DNA from 2 places in the Vibrio sp. Vb0937 genome. Region 2 is predicted to be linked to the other one. Evidence: riboswitches for the same ligand, from Rfam matches in the RefSeq annotation. Region 2 holds a riboswitch; the other holds the start of a gene.

Region 1 (10,862 bases), on a different contig from region 2:
AGTCGCGTTCTCGCGGTTACAAGCCGGGCCGTTTTAGTTTTAACGTACGCGGTGGTCGTTGTGAGGCCTGTCAGGGTGACGGTGTTATCAAAGTAGAAATGCATTTCCTACCAGATGTTTATGTGCCATGTGATGTGTGTAAAGGTAAACGCTACAACCGTGAAACTCTCGAAGTACGTTACAAAGGTAAAACTATTGATGAAGTGCTAGAAATGACGGTCGAAGATGCACGCACCTTCTTCGATCCAGTTCCTGCCATCGCTCGCAAACTACAAACACTGATGGATGTGGGTTTGTCGTACATACGATTGGGTCAAGCGGCAACAACACTCTCCGGTGGTGAAGCACAGCGTGTTAAATTGGCGCGAGAGCTATCCAAACGTGATACAGGAAAAACCTTGTACATTTTGGATGAACCAACAACCGGCTTGCACTTCCATGATATCCAGCAGTTGCTCACTGTACTGCACAGACTTCGCGACCACGGAAATACTGTCGTGGTGATCGAGCATAACCTGGACGTCATTAAGACTGCGGACTGGATTATCGATCTTGGTCCTGAAGGGGGTCAGGGTGGCGGCGAGATAATCGCTCAAGGCACTCCGGAAGATGTGTCGCAAATCGAGGGTTCGCACACAGCTCACTTCCTCAAGCCTATGTTGAAGTAGAAAAAACAGGTAAAGTATCGAGACCAGCAAGTGCTGGTCTTTTTTCATTCAAAACAACGCAATAACTATGGCTACTATACATGTAAGTGGAACAAAGCTTTCTCCCGAAAAAGTACAGGTTCCCCTCAATCGCAAGTTTCTCATTGCCTTGGCAACACTATTTGTGTTGGCAATGCACTTTTTCATGCCCAACCCCGGCGGTTCGGGGCTTTCGCTTTCGTTCAATGCGACAACTTGGATTGCTTTTAGCTTTGCATTAGGCATTGGGTGTTACCAACTCGCGAATAATCGAGTGCTACGTTACTCAAAACTAACCATCGGCTTGTTCATTAGTGCTCTTATCATGACAGTGCCCATTCTGTACCCAAATGCGAATAGCAGCTTGGCAGCCAATAAGCTCATAGGCCTGTGGTGTGGTGTCCTGTTCTTTATTGTTTTACAACAATTTCATTTCAGTAATAAACATCGCCAACGCCTATTATGGTTCATTGTCCTTGCGGTTGTTATCGAAGCCATTTTTGGTCTGGCACAATATCTGTATCTCAAACCAGGCAATCCGTTTGGTTACGACACGGTGGCCAATCGTCCTTATGGTATTTTCCAACAGCCCAATGTAATGGCCAGCTTTCTTGCGACAGGGTTGGTGATTGCCAGCTATTTACTTGCACGTCAGCCCTACAAATACGACCGTAAGTTAAGTGATGTTTACCTTCTCTATGCCGTGCCAGTTTTAACTTTACCACTAATTGTGGCGTTGGCTTCACGCACTGGTTGGTTAGCCTCGGTCATCGCCGTGTTGTTGGTCATTCCATACATGTACCGCTTTGCAACCAAAGGGCGCTTTATCCGCTGGGTTGTGTCACTTGTAAGTGGGCTCTTACTCTCAGTCGTTGTCATGCATCTTGCCTTTCCTGATGGAGGTGGGTTAGCCGCAGAAAAAGTAAATATGGAGTCTCCTCGAGCGTATACTTTTCCGCAAACATTAGACATGGTGATTGAAAAGCCTTTTACTGGTTATGGATATGGCAAGTTTGAATCTGAGTACATGCTGTATACGGCTCGTCAACATGCCCTAAATGAGAATTACCCAGCTGGTTTGCCAGCCATGGATCATCCGCATAATGAGCTACTATACTGGGGAGTAGAAGGTGGCTTGCTGCCAATAATCGGCATCTTCTTAGCGATGGCACTGGTACTGTATCGAATCTATCAAGCCAAACGCGGAACTCGTCTTGCGTTGCTGGCCTTGTTTATACCTATCGTATTGCACTCGCAACTGGAATACCCTTTCTATCACTCTCTCGTGCATTGGTTGATCTTCGTTATCCTGCTGTACTGGGTCGATCAGCGCGTCTCTCGTTATCGACAAATCGGCTTTAGTAATGTGACCAAAAGCTTGCTGCGTGTTTTTAGTTTGGTACTTCCCGTTGCGTTTACGTTTTACATGGTAAGCGCATTGCATACGAACTATGTATTGACGAAGTTTGAGACCACTAGGCCAACTAACCCTGATATTCTGAATCAAGTCAGTAACCCTGTAGTTTGGAAAGACAGGTTTGATTGGGATGTCTACAGCACGTTTTTAAACCTTGGGCTGTACCAACAAGACGCAACCTTGATTCAGCCTTATATCGATTGGTCGCTAAAAATCATCAAAGATAAGCCTCGCCCTGCATTTTATAATAATTTGATTTTGGCCTACCAAGGCTTAGATGACTCAAGTAAAGCGGAGCAAATTAGAGCTGAAGCGCAGTTTTTGTTCCCGAAGATTGATTTCAGTGACGTCAATTACCAACCACCTTCTCAAGCTATCTCTGCCTCACCAACCCCCACTTCAGGAGCTGAGTAATAAATACAAAAAAAGCGAAGAGATGACCTTCGCTTTTCTTTATCTCATTGCTGTATGATTTTACTCAGTGAGTGACTCTTCTAACGCTTTTAAGCACAGCGCAACGTTTTCAGATCGAGCGCCGTAACCCATTAAGCCAATACGCCACGCTTTACCAGCTAATGCCCCAAGGCCTGCACCAATTTCTAGGTTATAGGTTTCTAGCAAGTGAGCACGAACTTTTGCTTCATCAATTCCTTCAGGCACGTAAATCGCATTTAATTGTGGCAACCGATGGGCTTCGTCCACAACAAATTCAAAGCCTAACTTTTGTAAGCCATTTTTGAGTTTTTCATGCATCAGTTGGTGACGAGCCCAAGCGTTTTCTAATCCTTCATTTTTCAGTATCAATAAAGCTTCATGAAGCGCATACAAGCTATTAACTGGCGCCGTATGATGGTAACTACGCTTACCTTCTCCACTCCAATACCCCAAAACTAAACTCTGATCGAGGAACCAACTCTGTACTGGTGTTGTTCTTGCTTGAATCTTTTCAATCGCGGCAGGAGAAAACGTCACTGGTGAGAGCCCAGGTACACATGACAAACATTTTTGACTACCAGAGTAAACCGCATCCAGTTGCCATTCATCCACTTTTAACGGCACACCACCAAGCGATGTCACCGCATCAACAATAGATAATGCATTATGCTGTTTCGCCAGCTTACCCAATGCTTGAGCATCACTGACTGCACCAGTTGAGGTTTCCGCATGCACAAAAGCAAGAACTTTTGTATCTGGGTGCTGTTCGAATGCTTGCTCGACTTTATCAATGGAAACAGGCGTCCCCCATTCATCATCGACGATAACAACTTCACCACCAGCACGGACGACATTTTCGCGCATGCGTTCACCAAATACACCATTACGGCAGACGATCACTTTATCGCCTTTCTCGATCAAGTTTACAAAGCAGGTTTCCATTCCTGCACTACCAGGCGCTGAAACCGCAATAGTGAACTCATTGTCAGTTTGAAAGGCATACTTCAATAGCTGCTTGAGCTCATCCATCATACCGATAAACAGAGGATCAAGGTGACCTACAGTAGGACGGCTTAGTGCTTGTAACACTTGAGGATAAATATCAGAAGGACCAGGTCCCATTAAAATACGGTGAGGTGGAATAAAGCTTTGGATCGACATGTCAGCTCCTTGATTATCTTTTATCCTGAGCATTCTAAAAGTTCTATTCAATAAGATGGCTCAGGTGCAGGGTTCTTCACCCTAATAGATTTTTCCTCTATCAGCAATTAGCCGTAAGTATGGAGGTCAAACCAGTGTCACAAAATCGTTAATAAAAAACACCATAAAGGTTGAAATATTGATTGACATTAAGGCCTCAAAACCGTTCAATGTTTGAGCTTTATGTAGAAGAGGAGCGCTACCCAGGTAGATGATTTGTGGAACCGCAATTCCAACACCAATCATTGAGGGGGAGTAGTGCCGAGGTAAGTCAAAGTTGCAGGATTTGACTTGTCGGTTGAATTGGGCTGAATCCCATCAACTGTCATCAGCGCAGTCTGATGAAGGGCTTCTGAGGGTAAATTTTTCAAATAGCATTCTAAATACCTCTCTTTTTGCTCTGTTCCTTTTCTCACTAAACATTGGATGTACAATTTTTTAGGAAGTCGTGGGAGAACGCAGTGAGCGCATTTAACGTAGCTAAATTCGGTGGAACCAGTGTTGCCAACTTTGAGGCAATGAGTCGTTGCGCCACCATTATCGAAAACAATCCAAATACTCGCCTGGTCGTGAGCAGCGCTTGCTCTGGCGTCACCAACCTATTGGTAGAACTCGCCAACGGTGTTCAGGATCAAACGCACCGTACTGAGCTGCTGCAAAATCTGGCCAACATTCATGACGCCATTTTAACTCATCTCGAAGACAGCACGAAAACTGCTGCCGAGGTGTATGGCATATTAGATACCGTAACCAGCCTGGCCGAGGCTGCATCTATCCAAGCTAGTGCGAAGTTAACCGATCATTTAGTCGCATGTGGCGAACTCATGTCGACGCATATTCTAACTCAGTTAATGTGTGAGCGAGGCATTCAGGCTGTGCGCTTTGATATCCGCGATGTGCTGCGTACTGATGACAACTTTGGTCGCGCGGAGCCAAACATTGAAGCAATTTCGACGCTTGCGCAAGATAAACTCGTACCACTTTGCCAACAATCCGTTGTTGTTACTCAAGGCTTCATAGGATCTGACGAAGCAGGTAATACAACAACACTAGGTCGAGGAGGCAGCGATTACAGCGCCGCCTTAATTGCTGAGAGCGTCAAAGCGGCAGGGTTAGAAATCTGGACTGATGTTCCGGGCATCTACACAACAGACCCGCGAATTGCGCCAAAAGCCTCACCAATTCCTGAGATCAGCTTTAGTGAAGCTTCAGAAATGGCTAACTTTGGCGCTAAAATCCTTCACCCTTCTACGCTAGTACCTGCATTGCGTCACGACATTCCGGTATTTGTGGGGTCATCGAAAGAGCCTGAAAAAGGGGGAACTTGGATTCGCCACCAAGTCGAAAGCTCACCGTTATTCCGTGCGCTAGCTTTGCGTTGTAACCAAACCATGGTAACGCTACGCAGCGCCAATATGTTCCACGCATACGGCTTCTTAGCAAAGGTCTTTGAGATCCTTGCAAAGCATAAGATATCTGTCGATTTGATCACAACATCTGAAATCAGTGTATCGTTAACACTTGATCAAACCGATACATCCGGCGGCGCGCCGCAGCTGCCGCAAGCTGTACGAGAAGAGTTAGAAGAGTTATGTAAGGTAGAAGTTGAACGTGACCTATGCCTCGTTGCCCTAATTGGTAACAACATGAGTGAGAGTAAAGGCTACGCGAAACAGGTTTTTGGCACGCTAGAAGATTTTAACCTACGCATGATTTGTTATGGCGCTAGCCCTCACAACTTATGCTTCTTGCTCCATGAATCAGTATCGAAACAAGCCATACAAAAACTCCACACTGAGTTGTTTGAGAAGTAAGTTCAACTCAATAAAACAAAGGGCTGCGTATCTGCAGCCCTTTGTCGTTTCATTAGTTGTTACATTTGGACGAGGTAAACATCAATTTAACCGTTAATGTTTGGCCCTAACCATTTTTCAGCCTCGATCCTATCCCACCCCTTACGATCGGCGTAACTCTCTAGCTGATCTTCTTGGATCTGTGCGATCGCAAAGTAACGTGAGTCAGGATGAGAGAAATACCAACCAGAGACTGACGCGCCCGGATACATTGCATAGCTGGAGGTTAGAGTCATGCCAATATTCTCTTCCACATTAAGTAGCTCCCAAAGCGGTCCTTTTTCAGTATGCTCAGGGCACGCTGGATAACCTGGTGCAGGGCGAATACCTTGGTATTTTTCACGAATGAGATCATCGTTAGATAAATCTTCATCCGCAGCATAACCCCAAATTTCTTTACGGACACGCTCATGCAAATACTCAGCAAACGCTTCGGCTAGGCGATCCGCCACCGCTTGAATCATAATTGCGTTGTAATCATCTCCCTGTGCTTTGTATTCATCAGCAAGCTCTCGTTCACCAATACCACCAGTGACAGCAAATGCCCCTATCCAATCATGTTTACCCGACTCTTTAGATGCGATGTAGTCGGATAAACAATAGTTGAATCCTTTTGGTTTCTCGGTCTGTTGTCGCAAGTTACGTAATACTTTCACAACGTCGGTACGAGTTTCATCAGCATAAACTTCAATGTCGTCCCCCACGCTCGCAGCAGGGAATAAGCCACACATTCCACGCGCTTTTAACAGGCCTTCTCGCTCAACTCGATCAAGTAACTCGTTGGCATCTTCGAATAAACGTTTTGCTTCTTCACCAACTTCTTCATGTTGGAAAATTGTTGGATACTTACCCACAAGTGACCAAGTCATAAAGAATGGTGTCCAATCGATGTATTGACGTAATATAGCCACATCAAAATCATCGAAGATATGAATGCCAGGCTTAACAGGCACTGGAGGGGTGTAAGCTTCCCAATCGATAGCAACTTTATTCGCTCGAGCAGCTTCTAATGTCACTGGTTTGGTTCTCGGTTTCTTTCGATTATGTTGATCACGTACTCGTTCGTAATCAGCTTCAAGTTTTTCAACAAATTCAGGGCGACGTTCATCTGACAAAAGAGAAGTACATACGCCCACTGCACGTGAGGCGTTGTTCACGTAAACCACTGGATGCTTGTAATTTTGCTCAATCTTAACTGCTGTATGGGCTTTTGACGTTGTTGCGCCACCGATGAGAAGAGGTAAGTTAAAGTCGAGACGCTCCATCTCTTTTGCAACATGCACCATTTCGTCTAATGAAGGCGTGATCAACCCTGATAAACCAATAATATCGACGTTTTCTTCTTGCGCTACTTTTAAGATCTTTTCGCAAGGAACCATGACACCAAGATCGATAATTTCGTAGTTATTGCACTGCAATACAACGCCAACGATATTTTTCCCGATATCATGTACATCACCTTTGACCGTCGCTAGCAAAATCTTACCGTTTGTTTGTCCCACCTGCTTTTCTGCATTGATGTAGGGCTCGAGATGCGCGACTGCTTGCTTCATCACTCGGGCAGATTTTACGACCTGAGGAAGGAACATTTTACCTTCACCAAACAAGTCTCCGACGACGTTCATCCCATCCATTAGTGGGCCTTCTATCACCTCTAATGGCTTTGAAGCATTGACACGAGCTTCTTCGGTATCATCAACGATAAACTCGGTTATTCCTTTCACTAACGCGTGTTCTAAACGCTTTTCAACAGGCCAGGTTCTCCACTCAAGTGCAGAGGCATCCTCCTCTTTACCTACCCCTTTGCCTGCGTATTCCGCCGCGATATCTAACAATCTCTCAGTGGCGTCATCACGACGGTTAAGAACGACATCTTCCACAGCCTCACGCAATTTTTCAGGCACGTTATCGTAGATTTCTAACTGACCCGCATTCACAATCCCCATATCCATACCATTTTTAAAACAGTGGTAGAGGAACACCGCGTGAATCGCTTCACGTACATAGTTATTGCCACGGAAAGAGAATGAGACGTTAGAAACACCACCAGATATCATCGCATGTGGTAAATCACGTTTGATATCGCCAACGGCTTCAATGAAATCCACCGCGTAGTTATTATGCTCCTCGATCCCCGTAGCAATGGCAAAAATGTTTGGGTCAAAAATGATGTCTTCTGGTGGAAAGCCCACTTCATCAACAAGAATTCGGTAAGCGTTGGTACAAATTTCTACTTTGCGCTCACGTGTATCTGCTTGCCCAATCTCATCAAACGCCATCACAATCACAGCCGCACCGTAACGGCGGATCAACTTAGCTTGTTCAACAAATTTCTCTTTGCCTTCTTTGAGAGAGATCGAGTTAACAATGCCTTTGCCTTGGATGCACTTAAGACCGGCTTCAATAACCTCCCACTTGGAAGAGTCAACCATGATTGGTACTTTTGAGATTTCAGGTTCTGACGCACAAAGGTTTAAAAAGCGAACCATACAAGCTTGTGCATCCAACATGCCTTCATCCATGTTGATATCGATAATTTGAGCGCCATTTTCAACTTGTTGACGAGCCACATCGAGCGCTTCATCGTACAGCTCTTCTTTAATCAAGCGCTTAAAACGCGCAGAACCGGTTACATTCGTACGCTCACCGACATTGATAAATAAAGAGTCTTTATCAATCGCGAGTGGCTCTAAGCCAGACAAGCGACAAGCAACGGGAAGTTCAGGTAATTGACGAGGGGCGATATTTTCAACCGCGAGTGCCATTTGGCGAATGTGCTCAGGAGTTGTACCACAACACCCACCAATCAAGTTTAAAAAGCCACTTTGAGCCCACTCTTTAACATGCTTAGCCATATCTTCTGGCGACAAATCGTATTCGCCGAATGCATTCGGAAGCCCAGCATTTGGGTGAGCGGAAACAAAAGATTCTGATATACGAGAGAGCTCTTCAACATAAGGACGCAGCTCATCTGGACCAAGTGCACAGTTCAAACCAAACGAAATCGGTTTAACATGACGTAATGAGTTGTAAAACGCTTCTGTGGTTTGACCGGATAATGTCCGACCGGAAGCATCAGTAATAGTCCCCGAGATCATCACAGGTAACTCAATACCCATCTCTTCAAACACACTTTCAACAGCAAATGAACAAGCCTTAGCGTTAAGCGTATCGAAGATGGTCTCGATAAGAATAAGGTCTGAACCACCTTTAATAAGCGCTCGAGTCGATTCAGAGTAAGCCTCAACTAACTCGTCGAAAGAAACATTTCGATATCCGGGATCATTTACATCAGGAGAAATAGAACAAGTTCGGTTTGTCGGCCCTAAAACCCCTGCGACATAACGTGGTTTATCGGGTGTTTTTGCGGTCCATTCGTCTGCAACTTCACGTGCAAGCTTGGCAGCTGCAAAGTTAATTTCTTCACTTAGGCTTTCCATCTCGTAGTCAGCCATCGCAATGGTTGTTGCGTTAAAAGTGTTGGTCTCAAGAATATCTGCACCCGCTTCTAAATATGCAGCGTGAATTTCCTTGATAAGTTGAGGCTGACTTAGAACCAACAGGTCGTTGTTACCTTTTAGATCACAATGCCAATCCGCAAAGCGCGTTCCTCGATAGTCTTGCTCTTCAAGTTTGTACCCTTGAATCATGGTTCCCATACCACCATCAATCAAAAGAATACGTTGCTTCAATTGAGCTTCAATCTGTTGTCTTACGTTACTTCCCACAGTACAGCCTCATTCCTTTAGTTATCTTTCCATCCTATCACACAAACTTCAGGAGTCTAGACGTCTAAACGTGGAATTAATGATTATTTTATCTCCTTCTTAACTTACAAAATAATCACGAAAAAATGTTTGCTATTTAAGCAGCATCAGCCGAGAATTCCATTCATAAAATGTTACAAATAGAGAGCTCTATGTCGGTCTATCATACTTTATGTTTTCTATCCGCAGCTGCGATGCTAATTGCTTTTGTAAACAGCAAGATAGGAAAGATGCAAACCACCATTGCGATTACCGCAGGTTCAATGGTGCTTTCACTTCTAATCTTAATTGCGGGTCAAAACAACTGGTTCCATCTCACCGAAATTGCGACGGAGACGGTCACAAGGATTAACTTCGAAGATTTCTTGCTCAAAGGCATTCTTGGCTTCTTACTATTTGCTGGTGGACTAGGCATCAAACTCCCGAACCTTAAAGATCAAAAGTGGGAGATCACTGTTTTAGCCCTTGGAGCTACACTGTTTTCTACGTTCTTTATTGGATTTGCGCTGTATGGGTTTTGTCAGTTAATTGGCATCCAATTTGATTTGGTCTACTGCTTACTATTTGGTGCTCTAATATCGCCAACTGACCCAATCGCTGTATTGGCTATTGTGAAAAAACTAGATGCACCTAAACGTATCTCCACTCAGATTGAAGGAGAATCGCTCTTCAATGATGGCTTCGGTTTGGTTATCTTCGTCACTCTATTTACGATTGCATTTGGCACTGAGGCACCAACTGTAGGTAGTGTCACCTTACTCTTCATCCAAGAAGCTATCGGTGGTATCACATATGGTTTCGTCCTCGGTTTGCTATTTCACTACTTGATCAGTGCCACCGATGATCACTCAATGGAATTGTTACTTACCATTGGTGTCCCAACAGCAGGTTACGCATTTGCTGAATACATCCATGTATCAGGCCCACTCGCGATGGTTGTATCCGGTATTATGATTGGCAACTGGACACGCTTTATTGGCTTTTCAAAAGAGAGTGAAGATCACCTTGACCATTTTTGGGAGCTTGTTGATGAGTTCTTGAATGGCGTGTTATTCCTACTGATCGGCATGTCGATGCTGCTATTTGAATTCCACAAAGAAGACTGGATCATGATGGCTATTTCAGTCCCTCTTGTACTAGCAGCTCGCTATCTAAGTGTATTTCTTTCTTACATAGGCTTTAAACGTTACAGAAAATATAATCCATGGTCAGTGCGTATTTTGACGTGGGGCGGTTTACGCGGAGGCCTAGCACTAGCGATGGCACTTTCTATTCCATCTGGTATTTGGGTGATTCAAGATAAGTTAATCGATGTAAAAGAGATTATTCTTGTAATGACCTACTCCGTCGTTGTTTTCTCTATCCTCATTCAAGGCTCAACAATCACTCCAATGATTGAAAAAGCAAAAGCAGAAGAGAAGAAGATGGAAGAGAACAACCAAGCAATAACCACTCCGGAACATACGGAGCCAGTGGACTCTTAAAGACACGTAACTTAATAAAT
Region 2 (10,862 bases):
TAACCTCATTAATGAAGCTGATGGCCCTTAACATGCGTGCTCTAGATAAACTCGAAGAGCAAGGCAGTTGGTTGACTAAAATACTGTACAAGTTCAGCCATTGGTCAAACAGAAACTCTGAAGAGAACTCACGTAAAAATATCCATGCGCATTACGACTTGGGTAACAACCTATACGAAGCGTTCCTTGACACCAATATGCTGTACTCGTCGGCGCTTTACAATCATGCGGATGACTCTCTAGAGCAGGCTCAAATCAACAAAATGGATCGTCTATGTCAGCAACTTGAGCTGAAGCCCACTGATCATGTTGTTGAAATTGGCACTGGGTGGGGCGCTATGGCGATTTACATGGCAGAACAATACGGTTGTCAGGTCACCACAACAACGATATCTGAAGAGCAACACGCGTACGCGGAGCAAAAAATCAAAGAGCGTGGCTTAGAAGACAAAATCACTCTACTCAAAGAAGATTACCGAAACCTAACCGGAACTTATGACAAGCTCGTTTCTATTGAAATGATTGAAGCTGTGGGCAAACAATTCCTTCCTTCGTACATTAAGGTCTGTGAGTCTTTATTAAAGTCCGGTGGCGTGATGGCGATTCAAGCGATTACGATTGCCGATCAGCGTTACGATTACTACAGTAACAACGTCGACTTTATCCAAAAGTACATTTTCCCGGGTGGTTTTTTACCGTCGGTAACCTCACTAACCCAAGCCACAACAAAATACAGTGACTTAGTGACGCGAGACTTGTTCGATATTGGTTTGGACTACGCCAAGACGCTGAACGAATGGCACTTACGTTTTAATCGAGCAGAGGGTGAAGTGCGCTCATTTGGCTACGACGACCGCTTTGTGCGTATGTGGCGCTACTATTTGAGCTACTGTGAAGGTGGCTTTTTGGCTCGCACGATCAGTGCAGTTCACATGACGTTTCAACGCCCGTAGTTCGTCATGAAGGTATTTCTTGCTTCGACATGGTTCCAACTCTGCTGGTTTGCAGCGGTGCTTGGAACCTATCAATGGCAATGGGTGACGTTATTCCTTACTTTGGCAACCCTACTATACTGTCTGAAAAGCGATGCATCTTCGCTCAAAAGTATTGGTGTGATCGTCACGAGCGGGCTCGTGCTTGATACGCTCAATCAACAACTCTCGGTATTTGTCTTTCCAACCCCATGGCTGCCAGTCTGGTTATTATGCTTGTGGGTTTTGTTTTCTTGGTATGCCTATCAACTTAAGTCAATTTTGTACCGTTTCCCAAAAACCTACGTATCAATAATAGGCGGACTCGGAGGAACAGCGAGCTACTTTGCTGGCTATAAGCTCCAAGCCGTTGAATTTGGATTTAGCACTGGAGCTACACTGGCAATGTTGTTTGTCGAATGGTGCGTCATGATGCTCTTGATACTCAAGGTGTACGGAAATGAAAAGCTTGAAGAGAGACTTAACTCAGAGACTGACTAGGCTGCTTGCGTTGGTAATAGTAACTGGCTCTTTTGCTCTGCAAGCTCAACCTGTTGGAAACAGCGAAGCCGCAAGCAACATTGCGAATTGGAAGGGATGGAAAACTGTTGGAGAAGCCCAACTTACTTGGTTCATCTTCGATATTTATCACTCAAGATTAAAAGCGCCTGATGGAAAGTTCATCGTAAGCGAAGACGTATCGCCACATCCCCTTGCGTTGGAAATTAATTACAAGAGAGACATCAGTAAGCAACAGCTGCTTGATGTGACGGATGAGCAGTGGGCGAAATTGGGTTTTACTGACTCATATCGAAAAGCTTGGATCAGCGAGCTCGATCGTATGTTTCCTGATATTCAAAAAGGTGACGAGCTTACTTATCTAACAGATGGAAAATCTGGTCAGCTTTTTTATAAGCAGGTTGGGGACGTGCAAGTAAAGAACGTTGGCATCATTGAAGACGAACGAATGAACGATGCATTTTTAGCTATATGGTTATCACCCAACACAGAATTTCCGAAACTCCGAAAACAATTGATAGGGCAGGTTAGATAGTGCTTAAACGAATTTTTAAATCAGCGACTTTAGTGGCAGCTGTTTTTCTTTCGGCATGTTCCGCAGACATTGATAATTACCGCTCTTCTACACCGACTTTTGACGTATTCGGTTATTTCGAAGGCGACATAAAGGCGTGGGGGATGGTGCAAGATTATACCGAACAGCAAACCCGTCGCTTTGAAGTCGATATAGTGGGTACTGTAGAAGGTGATACGCTGACGCTGGTGGAAGACTTCGTGTTTGATGACGGAGAGGTGGACCAGCGAATTTGGGTTATCACTAGATTAGAAGACGGTAGTTATGAAGGTAAGGCAGACGATATTATAGGTGTAGCAACAGGGGAAGAGCAGGGCAATGCGCTACAGTGGCAATATGACTTTGAGCTACAAATGGAGGATTCATCAGTGACGGTTGCTTTTGATGATTGGCTTTATCGTCAGGATGACAGACACGTTTTCAATCTAACGAAAATAAAAAAGCTTGGTGTGGAAGTAGGAACAATAACCTTGTTCTTCCAAAAGCAGCCATAACAAATGGGGCTGATCTTCAATTAATAATCCATTCCATATAACTAAAATTATTTTCTCCCGACCTAACTCTCCTAACTAAAAAAGGTTGACGCTTTCGCGTCAACCTTTTAGGTATCTGGTCGTTACAGGAGGATTACAGCTTATCTGTCAGCTCGATTGCTTGACCGATATAGTTCGCTGGCGTCATCTCTTTCAGACGTGCTTTCTCGTGCTCAGGAAGCTCAAGACCGTCGATGAAGTTACGCATTGCTTCGCCGTCTACACGCTTACCACGAGTTAGCTCTTTCAGCTTCTCGTATGGCTTCTCGATGCCGTAACGACGCATAACTGTTTGTACTGGCTCAGCTAGTACTTCCCAGTTCTTGTCTAGTTCAGCAAGAAGCGCTTCACGGTTTACTTCTAGCTTGCTGATGCCTTTAAGCGTAGAAGTGTAAGCGATGATAGCGTAGCCAACACCAACACCAAGGTTACGTAGAACCGTTGAGTCAGTTAGGTCACGTTGCCAACGAGAGATAGGCAGTTTCTGTGCTAGGTGGCCGAATACAGCGTTCGCAAGACCTAGGTTACCTTCTGAGTTTTCAAAGTCGATTGGGTTAACTTTGTGAGGCATTGTTGAAGAACCGATCTCACCAGCAATAGTTTTTTGCTTGAAGTGGCCTAGTGCAATGTAACCCCAAACGTCACGGTCGAAGTCAATCAGGATAGTGTTGAAACGAGCGATAGCGTCGAACAGCTCAGCGATGTAATCGTGCGGTTCGATTTGAGTTGTGTAAGGGTTCCAAGTTACGCCTAGAGACTCTGTGATGAACTCTTCAGAGAACTTGTGCCAATCTAGCTCTGGGTAAGCAGAAAGGTGTGCGTTGTAGTTACCTACTGCACCGTTGATTTTCGCTAGGATCTCAACGTTTTCGATTTGCTTGAATTGACGCTCCATACGGTACGCCACGTTTGCCATTTCTTTACCCATAGTAGATGGAGAAGCAGGCTGACCGTGTGTACGAGATAGAAGAGGAATGTCGCGGTATTCCACTGCTAGTGCTTTGATAGCGTCGATTAGGTTACGGATTTCTGGAAGAATCACGTTCTCACGCGCTTCTTTAAGCATTAGAGCGTGTGATGTGTTGTTGATGTCTTCAGAAGTACATGCGAAGTGGAAGAACTCGTTTACTGCGTGCAGTTCAGGAACGTCTGCTACTTTCTCTTTTAGGAAGTACTCAACCGCTTTTACGTCGTGGTTAGTTGTACGCTCGATCTCTTTGATACGGCGTGCATCTTCTTCAGAGAAGTTTGCAGCAAGGTCGTCTAGGAATTGGTTTGCTTCTGCGCTAAACGCTGGCACTTCTGCAATTTCAGCAGTAGCAGCAAGCTTTTGTAGCCAGCGGATTTCAACGATAGTACGGTACTTTAGTAGACCGTATTCACTGAAAATTTCGCGTAACGCAATTGTCTTGCTTCCGTAACGGCCGTCTACTGGTGAAACAGCAGTCAATGCTGACAGTTCCATGATGTTCTCCTGAATTGGGTTTCTAAATTTCGTGAGCTTTATACCAATAACTGTGGCAATTGTCACGAATATTGCGCAAACGTTTGCGCGAGATTTGTTTTAGTCGAAAAAAATGAGCTCGCGATAAACGCGAGCTGCTTATTTGATATTTTACTACAGACGAGCAAGAAGGATTTGTGCTTGCTCTACCATCTTCTTGCGCCCGAAGATTAGGTGGCGACGCTTACCACCAACTTGACGCCAAAGAACTGCACTACGAATGCCAGATAACAACAGCGCACGAACTTTGTGTTGGCTTGCCGTCTGCTGCAGTACAGATGGCGTGCCCGTTACTTGAATGCGTGGGCCAATAGGGCTAACGACATCCAGATAGATGCTCGCTAAATTGCTGATCATTTGATCGTCTAGTAGCTCAAAGTGCTCTGACTGACGCTTGGCCATTTGAATACGATCACCAAGCTGAGACATAGCATCGTTACGAGAGCTTAACTTACGCTCTAACGCCATTAAACTAATAATGTAACGAGTAATTTCACTGCCTGATGGTGTGTTATCAATCCCTTTAACCAAGCATTCTAGGCCGAGCTTTAGATCGGCTTCGCGACCGAATACGCCAACTGTGTTAGCAGGGTTCGTGCTCAAAATAGCGTTGATTGATGTTTCAAAAGCATCTTGATCACAATGTCCGTTTCTCGCTACCTGTTGAACTAAAGCAACAGCTTGGCAAATCCCAGCGAAAGCGATAGTACGGTCATAAAGAGTATTCGCCACGTAACGACTCCTAAGCTTGAGAATATTTAATGCGTTGCTCGATGATGCCGCCACCTAGGCACACGTCACCTTCGTAGAACACTGCTGATTGACCTGGAGTTACAGCAATTTGTGGCTCGTCAAAGATAACTTTAATGTTTTCATCATCGATAGGGATGATTGTACAAGGAATATCTTCCTGACGGTAACGAGTTTTCACTGTGCACTTCATAACATCGCGAATTGGCTCACGATCTACCCAGTGAAGTTGTGATGCAAGTAGACCTTCTGATTTCAACATTGGATGGTCTTTACCTTGAACGGCAATCAAAACGTTACGTTCTAGATCTTTCTCACCAACGAACCATGGGGCCTCGTTACCACCGCCGCCTTTACGGCCACCGATGTGTAGACCTTTACGCTGACCAAGTGTGTGGTACATCAGGCCTTGGTGTTGACCAATCACTTCGCCTTCTGGAGTCTCGATATTACCAGGCTGAGCTGGAAGGTAGCGACCTAGGAATTCCGTAAACTTGCGTTCACCGATGAAACAAATACCAGTTGAATCTTTCTTCTTAGCAGTAATTAGGTCTTGTTCTTCCGCAATGCGGCGTACTTCTGGTTTCTCTAGGTCACCAACAGGGAATAGGCTACGCGCAATTTGCTCGTTGCTTAATGTGTACAGGAAGTAGCTTTGATCTTTGTTGCCATCTAGACCACGTAGCATCTGTGGTTTTTCACCGTTTTCTGGGAAAGAGCGACGCACATAGTGGCCCATTGCAATGTAATCAGCATCAAGTACTTCATCAGCGAATTCTAGGAATGCTTTGAACTTGATTTCTTTGTTACAAAGAATGTCAGGGTTCGGAGTACGGCCAGCTTTGTATTCAGCAAGGAAGTACTCAAATACGTTATCCCAGTATTCGGCAGCAAAGTTGATAGTGTGTAGGTGGATGCCTAGCTTGTCACATACTGCCTGAGCGTCAGCAAGATCTTCTGCCGCTGTACAATATTCTTCGTTGTCATCTTCTTCCCAGTTCTTCATGAAAAGGCCTTCTACTTGGTAGCCTTGCTGCTTTAGAAGATACGCGGAAACAGATGAATCAACGCCGCCGGACATACCGACGATGACTTTCTTTTGACTGTTATCAGACATTACTAAACACCACTTAAATAAACGGGATGCAGATTCTATCAGAATCCACAGACCGGTGACAGATCCGAGATCGAAATCACAATTCGTTTCGCTGGATTTTTCTTCAACAAAGATTCGAACGAGTAATTTCGCAAGTATAGAAGAGGTATATATGGCATAGTTGGCCAAAATCCAAGAGGAAACACCAAATGACAGAAGAAAACCAATTTATGCAAGAAAGTGAGTTGATTGAAATTGTTGAAAATCAGCTCGAAGATGGTAACCCGCTTAAAGTAAAAGAAACCCTTATGCGTTTAATGATGACTGGCACACCACGTGAAGATGCGGTTGCGATGATGGCATGTGCGATGTCAATTGAGATTTTTGATGTGATGAAGAATGAAGGTGAGTTCAACCTAAAGCGTTATAGCGAGCACCTTGAGCAACTACCAGATCTCAGCTTTATGGAAGGTGAATAAGCCACCTAAAAGAAAAAAGTAGTCAGCAAACGTTTGCTATAATCGCTTTTATTGCTGCTTTATTATTAGCGGTATAGAATCCGTTCTCCTTTTCATCCCCTTACTCAGACTGACAATATGAAATTTCCTGGACAACGCAAATCGAAGCACTATTTTCCTGTTCATGCTCGTGACCCGCTGGTGAGCCAAGCACAAGAAAGCAAGAAGATGACGCGCACTCACATCATTGGTATTGACCAAACCTTGGTTGATATTGAAGCAAAAGTTACAACGGATGTGATTGAAAAGTACGGTCTGAGTAAAGGTCACTCTCTGGTTATCGATGACGAAAGAGCAGAAGAGTTATACCAGCAACTGAAAGAAGAGAACTTGATTACCAATGAGTATGCGGGCGGTACAATTGGTAACACGCTACATAACTACTCCGTGCTAGCGGATGACCGCTCCACACTACTTGGAGTGATGAGCCAGGATATTAAGATTGGCAGCTACGGTTACCGTTATCTTTGTAATACATCAAGCCGCATGGATTTGAACTACCTACAAGGTGTAGATGGTGCAATTGGCCGTTGCTTTGCTCTTATCACAGAAGACGGTGAACGTACTTTTGCTATCAGCGAAGGGCAAATGAACCAACTCCATCCTGATAGCATTCCAGAGAAAATCTTTAAAAATGCATCAGCACTTGTACTGACGTCATATCTAGTACGTTGCAAAGACGGCGACCCAATGCCGGAAGCAACAATGAAAGCGATTGAGTACGCGAAAAAGAATGATGTGCCTGTTGTTCTGACTCTAGGCACAAAGTTTGTTATTCAAGATGATCCTAAATATTGGCAAGAATTCATTCGAGATAACGTTTCTGTCGTTGCGATGAATGAAGATGAAGCAGAAGCTCTGACGGGGGAATCTGATCCACTTGCTGCGTCTGACAAAACATTGGAGTGGGCTGATCTAGTATTGTGCACGGCGGGTCCTGTAGGTCTATTTATGGCTGGGTATACGGAAGATAGCGCGAAGCGCGAAACTTCTTTGCCATTACTTCCAGGGTCAATTGCTGAATTTAATCGTTATGAATTTAGTCGTCCGGCGAAAAAAGACTCATGCGAGACGCCAATAAAAGTGTACTCGCATATCTCGCCATATATGGGTGGCCCAGAAAAAATTAAGAATACAAATGGCGCAGGTGATGCCGCGTTATCTGCTGTTCTTCATGATATGGCAGCAAATAAATACCATAAAGAAAATGTGCCTAATTCAAGCAAGCACAGTAACGAGTATTTAACTTACTCTTCTTTTTCTCAAGTCTGCAAATACGCAAACCGCGCGAGCTACGAAGTTCTCGTGCAACATTCACCACGATTGTCGCGCGGACTTCCTGAGCGAGAAGATAGCCTAGAAGAAGCATACTGGGAACGTTAATACGAAGCAGTTTAATTAACTATTCTGTAACTAAAGTAAAAGGCACATTAAGAAATGTGCCTTTTTTATTTGTAATGGTTTAAATAAAAAAGGCTCCCTATGGGAGCCTTTTAAAAATAGCACGGATCTAGATTAGGAACTCATCCAGAGATTTACCTGCATCAAGTTGCTCTTGAATCGCCGAAGGTGTACGACCTTGGCCAGTCCAAGTTTTCTCATTACCGTTTGAATCTGTGTATTTGTATTTAGCAGGGCGAGGTGCGCGCTTCGCTTTGCCTTTCGTCTTAGTTTCGCCAGATAGCGCAGTAATAAGTGCTTCTACATCAATACCGTCTTGAGCGATTTTCTCAGCAATCTCTGCAAGCTTAGCTTCTTGCTCTGCTTGTGCTGCGCGTTCTGCTTCTTCTGCTTCACGACGCTCATCTACGACAGTAGTGAGTTTATCTAGAGCTTCTTCCAATTGTTCTAGAGTCAGCTCACGAGAAAATGCACGAAGGCTACGGATATTTAGAAGGGTTTTAGTCAGCTCTGACATAACGATTCCTATTAAAAGGTTAATGTGTTGGGCACTTTTTATCGTTACGATTAAATAATGCCAATCTATAAATAAACAAAGAGTCCTTATATTTAACTTTATCTTTTCCTTATGTGCAAATGCTAAATCAAAATTTTGTTTAAATTTGACTATTTTTTAAAGCAATTAATATTATTACACTCGAAATAAATCATTATTAGATGAGAACTAAAATCAACAATCATTATTGTATAGAGAGAGTGACAGCTTGGTTTTTTATAAAAAAATTTGAGTTATTACTTAAAAATATGAAGCATCCATCTTTAATGGTGTGTCATATATCCTTAATTTATTGATATAAGATAAACCATGATATTTCTAAGGTAGTAATAATGTTTCATAAATAACATGATTGATGTGATTTCAGTTGCACAAAACTTATGGAAGTAGGCAAGGTTTATAAATTATCTCAGCCATTATTTATTTGTTTAATTTAGTTTGATGTGTTGCATTGACTCTCATCATAAGTACAATGGCTGCCACCTGATGCAATATTGCAGACAATTTGTTGTTAATTTGTACAGTTAGTGGTTAATTGTTTGTTGTTGCCGTAGAGGCGCGGTCTCGAAGAGTAGCTATTATTGGGGTGATGCCAATGAATAATAGTGGAAGGCGAAGATTGCCGAAGTAAGTAACTCATCAAAGTTACTTGCTGGGGTTGTATCTGAAAGGAACAACACTGCCATAGTATATATTCACATTAAACTATGGAGCGCTACTGTAGGGTTGGGTGGAGTGTTCGCTTCCCTGTCGCTAAGTTCAACATGAGCACGTATCGTATGCTACGTGACTTGTCTGCAGTAGATCTCTAGCCAAACTTTGGTTTTTGAAGATCATGAATTTAATAGATTTTTCTAGTTCTCCTGTTTCATTATTGCCACCTATTGTCGCTTTGACTTTGGCGATTTTGACTCGACGTGTATTAGTTTCCTTGGGTGTAGGTATCGTGCTAGGTGCGGTGCTACTTAATAGCTGGTCTATCAGCGACACCGCAGGTTACGTCAGTTCTCAAGTTTCTTCTGTCTTTATTGAAGATGGCGGAATTAACACTTGGAACATGAGCATTGTTGGCTTCCTAATCTTATTAGGTATGACAACAGCTTTATTAACGTTATCTGGCGGTACTCGTGCTTTTGCTGAATGGGCACAATCTCGAGTTAAGAGTAAACGCGGCTCCAAACTTCTTGCCGCCTTTTTAGGCGTATTCATTTTTGTCGATGATTACTTTAATAGCCTTGCTGTTGGTGCGATCTCTCGCCCAGTAACCGATCGCTTTTATGTGTCTCGCGCTAAGCTTGCGTACATTCTAGACTCAACCGCTGCTCCAATGTGTGTAATTATGCCTGCTTCTAGCTGGGGTGCTTACATTATTACTATTATTGGCGGGATCTTAGTCTCACATGGGATCACAGAGTATTCGGCTCTTGGCGCATATGTTCGTCTTATCCCAATGAACTTCTACGCCGTTTTTGCGCTGCTAATGGTGTTCGCTGTTGCGTGGTTTGGTCTTGATATTGGTAAAATGCGTGAGCATGAGATCTCTGCATCGCAAGGTCGTGGCTTTGATAAAGACAAAGAAAATGACTCGCAAGAAGCGCATGACCTAAATGAAGAGCTAGATATCCGTGAAAGTGAAAAGGGTAAAGTGTCAGATTTGATACTTCCTATCGTGACGCTGATTATCGCGACTATCGCTTCAATGCTTTACACGGGTGGCCAAGCATTGGCTGCTGATGGTAAGGAGTTTGCGCTTCTTGGTGCTTTTGAAAATACAGATGTAGGTACATCACTAATCTACGGTAGCTTGCTTGGCTTAGCAGTTGCACTGTTTACTGTTGTGAAGCAAGGTCTACCAATGGCTGAGATCGCACGTACACTTTGGATTGGTGCTAAGTCTATGTTTGGTGCGATTCTAATCTTAGTATTTGCCTGGACCATTGGCTCTGTTATCGGTGATATGAAGACTGGTACTTACCTTTCGACAATGGCGCAGGGCAACATTAACCCGCACTGGCTACCAGTTATCCTATTCTTGTTGTCTGGCCTAATGGCGTTCTCAACAGGTACTTCATGGGGTACGTTCGGCATCATGCTTCCAATCGCTGGAGACATGGCTGGTGCAACAGACGTAGTGCTAATGCTACCGATGCTGAGTGCGGTTTTAGCTGGTGCGGTATTCGGTGACCATTGTTCACCAATCTCAGATACGACTATCCTGTCATCGACGGGTGCACGTTGTAACCACATTGACCACGTATCAACACAGTTACCTTATGCATTATCAGTCGCGCTTGTTTCATGCGTCGGCTTTATTGCCCTTGGTATGACTGCTTCAATTGCGTTCTCGTTCATTGCAGCGTCGATAACATTCGTTATCGTTTGCGCTATTTTGTCATGGCTTTCAAAGTCTAAAATAGCGTCTTGCCAGAGTGCGTAAGTT

What was found. A riboswitch is a leader RNA that binds a small molecule or an ion and turns the genes downstream of it on or off. The one in region 2 is predicted to bind lysine.
Region 1: linked by a shared signal. The riboswitch ahead of lysC (lysine-sensitive aspartokinase 3) and the one ahead of tet(35) (tetracycline efflux Na+/H+ antiporter family transporter Tet(35)) in region 2 are both predicted to bind lysine.

What each region holds. Positions count from the first base shown of each region.
Region 1 is NZ_JAWOTK010000020.1:50,646-61,507, forward strand. It holds gene uvrA (excinuclease ABC subunit UvrA) at 1-668, shown strand, start outside; gene R7P67_RS18475 (PglL family O-oligosaccharyltransferase) at 736-2,517, shown strand; gene R7P67_RS18480 (pyridoxal-phosphate-dependent aminotransferase family protein) at 2,578-3,699, opposite strand; lysine riboswitch at 3,920-4,098, shown strand; gene lysC (lysine-sensitive aspartokinase 3) at 4,200-5,552, shown strand; gene metH (methionine synthase) at 5,639-9,319, opposite strand; gene R7P67_RS18495 (cation:proton antiporter) at 9,511-10,842, shown strand.
Region 2 is NZ_JAWOTK010000003.1:186,736-197,597, forward strand. It holds gene R7P67_RS07715 (SAM-dependent methyltransferase) at 1-953, shown strand, start outside; gene R7P67_RS07720 (DUF2878 domain-containing protein) at 960-1,472, shown strand; gene R7P67_RS07725 (chalcone isomerase family protein) at 1,432-2,025, shown strand; gene R7P67_RS07730 (DUF3833 domain-containing protein) at 2,025-2,558, shown strand; gene purB (adenylosuccinate lyase) at 2,692-4,062, opposite strand; gene hflD (high frequency lysogenization protein HflD) at 4,216-4,833, opposite strand; gene mnmA (tRNA 2-thiouridine(34) synthase MnmA) at 4,844-5,968, opposite strand; gene R7P67_RS07750 (hypothetical protein) at 6,157-6,426, shown strand; gene R7P67_RS07755 (inosine/guanosine kinase) at 6,544-7,848, shown strand; gene R7P67_RS07760 (H-NS family nucleoid-associated regulatory protein) at 7,976-8,383, opposite strand; lysine riboswitch at 8,966-9,148, shown strand; gene tet(35) (tetracycline efflux Na+/H+ antiporter family transporter Tet(35)) at 9,258-10,859, shown strand.